2 regions of the Stenotrophomonas sp. NA06056 genome follow, and region 1 is predicted to be linked to the other one. Evidence: predicted binding sites of a transcription regulator. Region 1 holds the regulator's gene; the other holds the start of a gene.
The links. The regulator FliA, encoded in region 1, starts transcription of late flagellar genes. The targets are predictions, from matches to a motif close to TAAAGTTTNNCNNNCNNNGGCCGATAA.
Positions count from the first base shown of each region.

Region 2: the regulator FliA is predicted to act here: its motif matches at 2,076-2,102, upstream of HUT07_RS17990 (methyl-accepting chemotaxis protein).

Region 1 is NZ_CP054931.1:2,200,289-2,205,710, reverse strand. It holds gene HUT07_RS09775 (chemotaxis protein CheA) at 1-1,312, opposite strand, end outside; gene HUT07_RS09770 (protein phosphatase CheZ) at 1,315-1,920, opposite strand; gene cheY (chemotaxis response regulator CheY) at 1,920-2,312, opposite strand; gene HUT07_RS09760 (RNA polymerase sigma factor FliA) at 2,332-3,075, opposite strand; gene HUT07_RS09755 (P-loop NTPase) at 3,072-3,959, opposite strand; gene flhF (flagellar biosynthesis protein FlhF) at 3,946-5,422, opposite strand, start outside.
Region 2 is NZ_CP054931.1:3,977,840-3,983,261, forward strand. It holds gene HUT07_RS17990 (methyl-accepting chemotaxis protein) at 1-2,047, opposite strand, end outside; gene HUT07_RS17995 (arylamine N-acetyltransferase) at 2,250-3,083, shown strand; gene HUT07_RS18000 (VOC family protein) at 3,115-3,486, opposite strand; gene HUT07_RS18005 (response regulator transcription factor) at 3,497-4,135, opposite strand; gene HUT07_RS18010 (histidine kinase) at 4,132-5,232, opposite strand; gene HUT07_RS18015 (DUF2141 domain-containing protein) at 5,381-5,422, shown strand, end outside.

The sequences.
Region 1 (5,422 bases):
TATCGGTCACCTGCTGTTTGGTCGAGAACCCCGGCAGGAACACCAGGTGCAGGCATTCCTCACTGCTCAGGCGGGCAGCGGCTTCCGGATCGATCAGGCCCTTCTCGCGCGCCTTGGCACGCAGCTTCTCCGGATCGATGCCTGCACCGTCGTCCTGCACTTCGATGCTGACGTAGTCGCCTTCCTGCTGTGCCGACAGGCGCACGTGGCCCATCCGCGGCTTGCCCTGCGCTTCGCGCAGGTCAGGCATTTCCACGCCATGGTCGATGGCGTTGCGGACCAGGTGCACCAGCGGATCGGCCAGTGCTTCGACCAGGTTGCGGTCAAGCTCGGTCTCGGCGCCGATCAGCTCCAGATCCACTTCCTTCTTCAGCGAACGCGCAACGTCGCGCGCCACCTTCGGGAAGCGCGAGAACACCTTGCCGACCGGCTGCATGCGGGTGCGCATCACTGCCGACTGCAAGCGTGCGGTGGCGATATCCAGCGTCGACACCGCGCGGTCCAGCTCTTCATCGCGCAGGCGGGTGCGCAGCGTCTTCAGCCGGTTTCGTGACAGCACCAGTTCGCCGATCAGGTTGACGATGGCATCCAGGCGCTTGGTATCCACGCGCACGGTGTGTTCGGCTTCGGCGACGGGCTTGTTGGGCGCCGGCTTGGCGACTGGTGCGGCCGGCGCGGGCGTCGGTCGTGGTGCCGGTACGGCGACAATCGCTGCGGTGGGGTTGCTGCCCGGGGCGGCGCCGCCATGCAGCTGATCGAGCAATGCCTCGAACTCGTCCTCGCTGATCATGTCGTCGGCCTTCTTCGCCGCCGCCACGGGTGCCGGCGCCTTGCCGCCGTGCAGCTGGTCGAGCAGGGCCTCGAATTCGTCGTCGGTGATCAGGTCACTCCCGCCGGTACTCGGCGCCGCGGCCGATGGCGCTGCTGCGCCACCGCCATGCACATCGAACTGGGCGACCAGTTCGGGTGGGGCAAAGCCCGGCTCGGTGCCTGAAGACACCGCGTCAAGCATCGACTGCAGGTAGTCCAGCGATTGCTGGGCGGCATCGAAGTGATGGGCCTGCAATACGGCCTGGCCGGCGCGCGCGGCGCCCAGCGCCTCTTCGGCGGCGTGGCACAGTTCGACCATCGCGGTGATGCCGAGGAATCCAGCGCCGCCTTTCAGCGTGTGGTAGCCACGGAACACCGCGTTGAGCTGGTCATTGTCCTGCGGTGCCTGTTCCAGCGACACCAGCTGTTCGCCGAGGCGATCCAGGATTTCCTGGGCCTCGATGATGAAATCGGCAGTGATGTCGTCGGCTACCGCGCCCATGGTTACAGCCCCAGATCCGACAACAGGTCGTCGGCGTCGTTCTGCGAGACCGCATGGCGGTCCAGCCCCTTCAGTGCCGGCCCGGCCAGTTCCGGGTCGGTGCGATGCTGTTCCGGCGGCAGGCCGAGCGCGCCGAAACCCTCATGCACGCGGCGCACGATGCCGACCACGCGGCGGATGATCTGTCCGGTCAGGTCCTGGTAACTCTGGGTCAGGGCGATCTCGGTGAGGTTGTGGCGGATGCGGTCGAGCTGCACGTCCTGGCCCGGCTGCAGGCCATCGGCGCGCAGCTGTTCGGTCAGGCTGCGGCACTCTTCTGCCAGGTCCAGGGTGCGGTGGGTGGCCTGTTCGGTCATCGCCACCACGTGGTCCAGGCGCGCGCAGGCATCGTCCAGCTCGCCGGCTTCATCGGGCACGGTCGGCAGTTCGCCCAGCGCCTGGCCCAGTTCGCGGGCCAGCCGCGAAAGGCCGCTCATCATCGGCTGGGTACGCAGCGCGACCAGGCCGTCGATGCGCTGGCGCCAGGCAGCCTCGTCACCGGATTCCAGTGCGTCCAGGGCTTCCTGCAGGCGCAGGGCAAGGGCGCTCTTGTCGACCGTGGTGTCCATCAAGCGCTGGCCGCCAGGCGTTCGAAGATCTTGCCGAGCTTCTCTTCCAGCGTCTGTGCGGTGAACGGCTTGATGATGTAACCGTTAACGCCGTTCTGCGCCGCTTCGATGATCTGCTCGCGCTTGGCTTCGGCCGTCACCATCAGCACCGGCAGGGTCTTCAGCTTGGCATCGGCACGGATCGCCTTGAGCAGTTCGATGCCGGTCATCACCGGCATGTTCCAGTCGGTGACCACGAAATCGAACGGCTGGCTCTGCAGCAACGACAGCGCGGCATGCCCGTCCTCGGCTTCGGCGGTATTGGTGAAGCCCAGATCGCCCAGCAGGTTCTTGACGATACGACGCATGGTCGAGAAGTCGTCGACGATCAGGATGCGCATGTTCTTGTTCAAAGCAGAGTTCCTTTGTTGATCAGCTCTCGAGGCCGGCGTCGGCCGCCTCGAAAATCTTCAGTCGGCCACGCAGGCGCAGGACCGCCTGGCCGTGGATCTGGCAGACCCGCGACTCGCTCACGCCGAGCACTGCGCCGATCTCTTTCAAATTCAGTTCCTGCTCGTAGTAGAGCGACAGCACCAGCTGTTCGCGCTCGGGCAGGTGGCCGATGGCGTTGCCCAGCTCACGACCGAACTCGCCGCGTTCCAGCACCTGCTGCGGGGTCGGGCCGCCCTGGGCGACGGTGTCGAGCTCGCCCTGGTCTTCAATGCGTGATTCCAGGCTCAGCACCTGGCCGCGCGAGGCATCTTCCATCAGGCGCAGGTACTCGGGCAGCGGCATCTCCATCGCGGCAGCCACTTCGGTGGCGCTGGCGGCGCGACCGGTGCTCTGCTCCAGGCGGCGGATGGTGGCAGCAGCGTCGCGGGCACGGCGGTGCACCGAACGCGGTACCCAGTCGCCACGACGGATCTCATCGATCATCGAGCCGCGGATGCGGATCGAGGCGTAGGTCTCGAACGAAGCGCCCTGATCGGCGTCGTAGCTGCGCGACGCTTCGATCAGGCCCATCATGCCGGCCTGGATCAGGTCGTCCACTTCAACGCTGGCCGGCAGACGTGCGGCCAGATGGTGGGCGATGCGCCGCACCAGGTCCGAGTGCTGGGCGATGACCTCATTGGCCGCCGTGCGCTGGACCTCTCTGTACTGGGCGGCGCCTTTCATGCGGCCACCCCACGCTGCTTGATGATGCGTTCGAGGAAGAACTCGACGCCACCGCGCGGCTCGGTGGGTGCCTGCCAGCGGGCGGTGCGGCGGGCGATCTCGGTGATCGCCAGTGCCGACGGGCTGGACGGATAGGCCTTCACCACGGGCTGCTGGCGCTGCACCGACAGGCGCAGCCAGTCGTCCTGCGGCACGCAGCCGAGGTAGTTCAGCGAGACATCGGCGAGGAATTTCTCGCAGACGCGGGTCAGCTTCTCGTACAGCACGCGGCCTTCGTTGGGGTCGCGCACCATGTTGGCCACCACCTGGATGCGGTCCACGCCACGTTCGCGCGACAGCACCTTGATCAGGGCGTAGGCGTCGGTGATCGAGGCCGGTTCATCGCAGACCACGACCACGGTGTCCTGCGCGGCCTGGCAGAAGGTCAGCACGCCATCGTTGATGCCGGCGGCGGTGTCCACCACCATGATGTCCAGCTCGCGTTCCAGTTCGGAGAACACGTTGACCAGGCCCACGTGCTCGGCCGGGGCCAGCTCGGCCATGTGCCGGCGACCGGACGCGGCCGGGACCACCAGTACGCCGTTCGGGCCTTCGATGATCACGTCATCCAGGCTGCAGCGGCCAGCGACCAGGTCGGCCAGGGTATTGGTGGGGTTCAGGCCGAGGATCACGTCGATGTTGGCCAGGCCGAGGTCGGCATCCAGCAACAGGGTGCGTTTGCCCATGCCGGCAAGCGCCACGGCCAGGTTGGCCGACACGTTGGTCTTGCCGACGCCGCCCTTGCCGCCGGTCACGGCAATCGTGCGCACAGGGCCGAGCGGCTCGCTGCGGGTCGCCGTCAGCGGGAAGGTGGTGGTCAGCTTGGCGTACTCACGCGACGGCATGGTTCAACTCCGGGTTGCAGGGCATATCGGCCGCGCGGCGCAAATCTTCAAGGCGAAGTACAAGATTGGCTGCACTGGCCCGGTGCAGGTCGTCCGGGACGTCCTGGCCATCGGTCACCCAGGTGATCGGCAGCTTGTGGTCCACCGCCACCGACAGGGCGTTGCCGAAGCGGCCGGTCTCGTCCAGCTTGCTCAGTACCAGGCCCTGCAGGTTGGCTGCGCCGAAGCGGCGGACCACCTCGTCCATGTCACCGAAGCTGGTGTTGGCCGGCAGCACCAGCAGGGTGCGCACCTGGCGGGCGGCGCGCAGCCACTGCAGCTGGGCGGCCAGCGCACGGTCGCGCGGGCCCAGGCCGGCGGTGTCGATCAGCACCAGCTTGTAGTCCTTCAATCGCTCCAGCAGCTGGTCCAGGTCGGTGCCGCTGTTGGCCTCGTGCACCGCGATGCCGAGCTGGCGGCCGTAGCCGTACAGCTGTTCACGGGCGCCGATGCGCATCGTATCGGTGGTGACCAGGGCGACATCGCGGGCCGCATGGGCTTCAGCGAAGCGCGAGGCCAGCTTGGCGATGGTGGTGGTCTTGCCGGCGCCGGTCGGGCCGACCAGGGCGATCACACCGCCTTCTTCCATCGGATCGACCGGGGCGATCGGCAGCTTGCGCGAGATCAACCCCAGCATCAGGCCGCGGCCACGATGGGCTTCGGTCTCCAACGGAATCTGCATGGCCACGTCGCGGGCGATGCCAGCGTCGAAGCCGTACTCGTCCATCAGGTCCAGCGCAGTGGCGCGCACCGGGCAGCCGCGCAGGCGCTCGTCGGTGAAGCGGTTCATCTCGCGCTCGATCACCTGGCGCATACCGGCCACTTCCTGGCGCAGGTGGCGGATTTCGGCGTCGTCGGCGACCAGGGTCAGCGCCGGTGCCGGCGCCAGGGTCGGCAGCGGTGCGGGCACAAGCTCTGTCGGCTGCACGGCAACCGGCGCATGGGGGGCTTCGTCTTCGGGCGTGACGGCGGCCTGGAGGGCGACCGGCAACGGCGGCGGCGACACTGCCGACATTTGCGCGCTGTCTTCCAGCGGCGGATCGATCTGGAAGCGGGCGCGGTTCACCGGCGCGGCCGCAGCCGGCGAGGGCGCCACGATGGCGTCGGCGAACGGGGCGAAGATCTGTTCCGGCAGCGTCGATTCATTGACGGCGGCACGCGCCAGCGTAGCAGCGAAGCCAGTGCTGCCGCGGGTCGGCACGATCTCGTCGGCGCTGTCCAGGGTGCGGCCGGTCGCGCCGACAGCGGCGCGGGCGAGGGCGGCGACGGCCGACGTGGTGGCTGCCACCGGCTCCGGTGCCGGGGTGCTGCTGCGACGGCGGGTGACGGCGGCGATCACCGCATCGGCGGCGGTGCGCGGCTTCGGCGCGGGCGGCGGTGCCACGTCGCGACGCGAGGCTTCCAGGGCGCGCTGCACGGCGCTC
Region 2 (5,422 bases), 1.8 Mb from region 1:
TGATGTCGCCGATGCGCCGCGACGACGCGCTGATGCCCTGCATGGTCGCCACCACCTGGCCGACCGCGGTACCGCCGCGCTCGGCCACCCTGGCGGCATCACGCACCAGTCCGTCAGCGCGTCCCGCGGCGTCGGCATTGCGGCCGACGGTGTCGGTCAGCTCATGCATCGATGCCGCGGTTTCTTCCAGGTTGGCCGCTTGTTGCTCCGTGCGCTGGGAAAGATCGTGATGGCCGGCGACGATCTCGCCGACCCCCACATCCAGACGGAGCGTGGCCTGCTGGATACGGGTGACAATGTGGCCCAGCTGCGCGACGGTGGCGTTGGCATCGTCACGCATGCGCGCGAATACGCCCTGCAGGTCGCCTTCCATGCGCACGCTCAGGTCACCGCGTGCCAATGCAGCCAGCAGCGCCTGCAGATCGCCAAGGTTGCTCTCGAAGGTGGACAGCAGGCGATTGATGCTGGTCGACAGCGTGCGTACGAACCCTTGCTTGCCCTGCAGTGCGATGCGCCCCTGCAGCTCGCCATGCGCCGCCGCGTCGACCAGTGCCGCCACTTCGGTTTCAAGCAGCGTTTCCAGCGCGCGACTGCGCCATTCCACTGCCACGCCAAGGAAGTGGTCGTCCTCGACGATGGCATTGGCGATCAACTGGTAGCGGGTACCGGCGTGGCCGATCTCGCGCTCTTCGCGCTGCCGCACGCCGATCAGCCCCCCCAGCGCCGGATGCAGGCGAACCGCGTCGCTGCCGAGCAAGGCCTCTGCGGAAAGACCCAGCAGCTGCAGCAGCGCCGGGTTGGCGTAGGCCACCTGCCCTTCCGCATCAACCACCATCAAGCCAGTCTGCGCGCTGTCCAGCGCCTGCCGCACGCGCGTGTTACCGCGTGCCAGCGCGCGCTCGGTCTCGATCCGCGCACGCAGGCGCTGCTGCATGTCGACCAGACGCTGCGCGAGCTGGCCGATCTCATCGTTGGCGTTGTGCACGCGCAGCGTAGTGTCGAGCCGATCATCAGCAATATCACCGGCAAAGCGCAGGGTGTCCTGGATCGGCCGACGCACTGCACGCACCACCAGCACCAGGCTGGTGATCAGCACACCAGCCACCAGCAGCAGGGTGGCCACGAACAGCGCGCTGGCCGTCCTTGCGCCTGACTGCTGGCGCAGTTGTGCCTGTCCCAGTGCTGCAACCTGGGCCTGCTGGAACGCAGCCAATGCCGGGCCCACGGCCGCGGCGGTCTCAAGCAGCGATTGCGCCTCCACATCCAGGCCGACGCGCGCGGCGGTATAGCCCAGCAACGCCGCCTGGTACGCTTCCATCCCGTTGCGCACGCGCTCCTGCACCTCGGCGGGCAGGCCGGTCAGTGCCAGATCGAAGGGCAGCTTTTCTTCGCTGGCACGATCAGCATGGGTGGAATCGCCGTCGAGCAGCAGCAACGCTTCCTGGCGCCGCATCCGCTGCACATGCAGGGACAACGCAGGACGCTCCAGCGCATCCACCTGCGTCTGCAGTGCGTCGGCAGCCTGCTGCAGCTGCGCGGCCAGACCGGCGTCGCCGCGTCCCATCTCATCCACCCGCTCGAACAACGCGGCGATGCCCTGCGAGAATGCATCCACAGACTCGGCCATCGCCTGCAGCACCCTGCGTCGTCCCGCATCCATCGGCATGTCACGCAACGCCTGCAGGTCCTGCTTCAACATCTGCTGCGTGGCCAGCAACTGGCTGCGGTCTGCATCATCGAAACTGCGCGCATACTGGGTCTGCAGGCGCCGGGCCTCGGCCACGCGAGCGGCCAGCGAAGCCACGCGATCACTGCCGTGCTGGTAGCTGGCCTGATCGCGCGCCGCCTGCGTGCTCGCCTGGTTGGTCCAGGCATGGACGGCGGCGATGGCCAGCAGGCCCAGGCTGCAGACCAGCAGGGTCGCCTTGAGCTTGTCGGCGACGCTGAGCCGATGGGGCTGCAGCCAGCGCAGCAGGCCAGGGAAACGGGAACGCAACCCGGCAACGCGGCTACGCAGGGACCGAAGGTGGGGAACGACGGCCGACATGACAGACTCCAGGCGGAAGGACGCACCTGTATCGGCCGGCTTCAGCGCAACTTTAGCGCCGAAGTGAATCCTGCCGCGGACAGTGGCCGGTCGTCGCTGTTGTACCGGCCGCAGGCGACGGGGGGATGACACCGGGGAGGCACACTTGACCTCAACCCCAGTTGCGGTAGCACAGTAGAGCCCCCTGCCCGTGTTGACCGTCATGTCCATCGATGTCCCCCGCTATCTGCAGCGCCTGCAGCTGGATGCCCGACCACCACTCACCCTCGCCGGGCTGACCCTGCTGCAGCAGCACCACAACGCGCTGCTGCCGTTCGAGACGCTGACCAGCCTGCTGCGCGATGCGGTCGCCATCGACCTCGACAGCGTCCAGCACAAGCTGCTGCACGCGCAGCGCGGCGGCTACTGCTTCGAACTCAATGGCGCGTTCCTGGCGCTGCTGCACGCCCTGGGCTTCGACGCGCAGCCGCTGAGCGCACGGGTGCTGTTGTCGGCCACCGATGGCGAGTTGACCGCGCGTACCCATCTGCTGCTGCGGGTGCGCCTGCAGGACGAAGACTGGCTGGTCGATACCGGCTTCGGCAGCCTGACCCCGACCGTGCCATTGCGCCTGCATGAGACTGCCGTGCAGGACACACCGCATGAGCGCTACCGCGTGCAACGCCTGGATGATGGCGATTTCATGCTCGCCGCCGAAGCAGCGGACGACTGGCGGGCGCTGTACCGCTTCGATCTGCAGCCACCGGCGCCGATCGACAACGAGGTGGGCAACTGGTACGTGTGCACGCATCCGCAGTCGAGCTTCCCGGGCCAACTGCGTGCGTCACTGACCGGGCCGGATTGGCGACGCACCATCGGCAGCGGCAACTACACCGAATACCGCCCCGGGCAAGTGCCGGCCAAGCGCCCGCTGCGCGATGTACAGGACGTGCGCGAGGTGCTGCAGCAGGGCTTCGGCATGCGCCTTCCGGACGATCCGCGACTGGACCCGGCCATCGCCGACTGGCTGCAGCGATCGCAGGCCCCATCCGCGTAGAGCTTTCGGCCCTCGGTTGCTGCCATTGGCGCTACGCGTTGACGAGCGCCTGCAGGGCAATCCGGTTGCCCTCGCTGTCGCGGATCTCGGCAACCCGCCAGTCACCGGCCACGGCTGGGCCAAAGCACAGCACCGCGCCGGCCTGCAACGCGCGCCGCAGACTGTCATCCAGATCATCCACACCCAGGTAGATCCGCGCGCCCTGCTCCGAGGGCAGGTAGTCGGCGCCGTGCACCAGCGCCATGCTGGCCCCCACGTCCGCGTCGTTGAATGGCAGGTACGCCATCCGGCAGTCGTGCACGTTGATCGGCGCAGCGACGTCCACCTGCAGCCATTGCCGATAGAACGCGATGGCGCGGTCCAGGTCGGCAACGGGAACTTCAACGTGCAGGATGGGATTCATGGCGTCGGCTCTAGATGATTCGCAGGGTGATGGCCTTGAGTACCGCGCGGGTGCGATCACGCGTACCCAGCTTGTCCAGCAGGGTGGATACGTAGTTCTTCACCGTGCCCTCGGCCAGGAACAGGCTGCGTGCGATTTCCTTGTTGCTGTAGCCACCGGCCAGCAAGCGCAGGATCGCTACCTCGCGCTCGCCGAAGGTATCACTGGGCGGCGCTTCGTCATGGAATCGATAGCGTGCCCGTACCGGTTCGGTGCTGACCGGCAGCAACAGTGTCTGGCCGGCAGCGACCCGCTCGATGGCCTCGCGCAGGTCTTCCGGCGCTGCGTCCTTGAGCAGGAAGCCCTGCGCGCCGGCCTCACTGGCACGCAGCAGCAGGTCACTCTCGTCGAAGGTGGTCAGCAGCAGGCAGGGCGTGCTGTCGCCACGCGCACGCAGCTGGCGCAGGGCCTCGACACCATCCATGCCGGGCATGCGGATATCGCTGAGCACCACGTCCACTTCGTGCGTGGCGAGCGCCTGCAGCAGTGCCTGGCCGTCCTCGGCTTCCAGCACCACGTGCATCCCCAGCCCCTGCAGCAACGCACGCAGGCCGGCACGCACCAGTGCCTGGTCGTCGGCCAGTGCGATCCGGATCGTCGGGGTGCTCATGCCGGCAACCGTGCGATCAGGTGCATGCCGCCGTGCTCAGTACGGGCAAGCTGCAGCTCGCCCTGCATCACGGCCAGGCGCTCGCGCATGCCGACAATGCCATTGCCTTCGCTGATGCGCTCGGCACGTTGGCCGTCATCGCGGATATCAATGCGCAAGCGGGAATTCTCTTTGGTCATCGTCAACCACACGGTGCCGGCATCGGCGTGGCGTGCGGCATTGGTCAGCGCTTCCTGTACCAGGCGCAGCACGGTCTCGGCCAGCTGCGGGTCGGTCACCCGCAGGCCCTCGGCAATCTGCACCTGCAGGCGCGGGCGCGGGAATGGCGCAGCCAGCGCGTGCAGCGCGGTGTCGAGATCCAGGCCACGATCGTCGCGCATCGACTGCACGACCTGGCGGATATCGGTCAGCAGCTCACCGGACAGCTGTTCGGCCAACAACAGACCGTCGCGTCCGGCCAGCGCCGGATCGGCGGCCAGCGCGCGCAGGTTCAAGCGCATGGCGGTGAGCTTGTGTCCGGCCACGTCGTGCAGTTCACGCGCCAGCCGCAGGCGCTCGGCATCACGCGCACTGTCGGCCAACAGCGCGCGCGTGGCCAGCAGATCCGCATTGACGCGGGCCAGCGCATCGCGTGCCAGTGCGGTGCTGCGCGCGTAGTGCGCCGTGAGCGCAGCGAACACCTGGAAGCCGCCGTACAGCAGCACGATCATCAATGGCTGCGGGAAGGCAGCCTGCTTGAGTACCGCATAAAGTGCGACGTTGGCTGCCAGGGCAATGAGCAGCACTACCCGCGGCGGCCAATGCTCGGCCAGCTGGGCAACCAGCACAACCAGCAGGATCGGCGCAGTGCCCGTGCGCGGTTCCAGCGCCACCATGGCCACCGCCAGCACGGCCTGCATCACGCCGGCGATCAATCGCACGCCCTCACGGCTGGGCAGCTGCGAATGCACGGCGAACAGCAGCAGGAACAGGCCAAGCACCGCCCAGCGCAGGCCCGCCCCTGGGGTGTGTACGCCCAGGGTCAGGCCGACCACCAGGATGGTGACCAGGCCAGCCAGGCTGAGCGGGCTCAGCAGATGACGGAGGAAGGAGGGCATGTCTGCATGCTGCGGGCAGTGGCGGGCGCTCGGCAATGGGGACGGCGCAGAAAGTGACTTCTGGCACGTCGGATTGATGACCACTGGCCCTGATCGCCGAGCTTGCGGCCGCACAGACTGGCCACACACCGCCCACGGAGCCATCGCCATGATCCTCACCAGCACGATCCGCGCCACCCTGCTGTGCGCC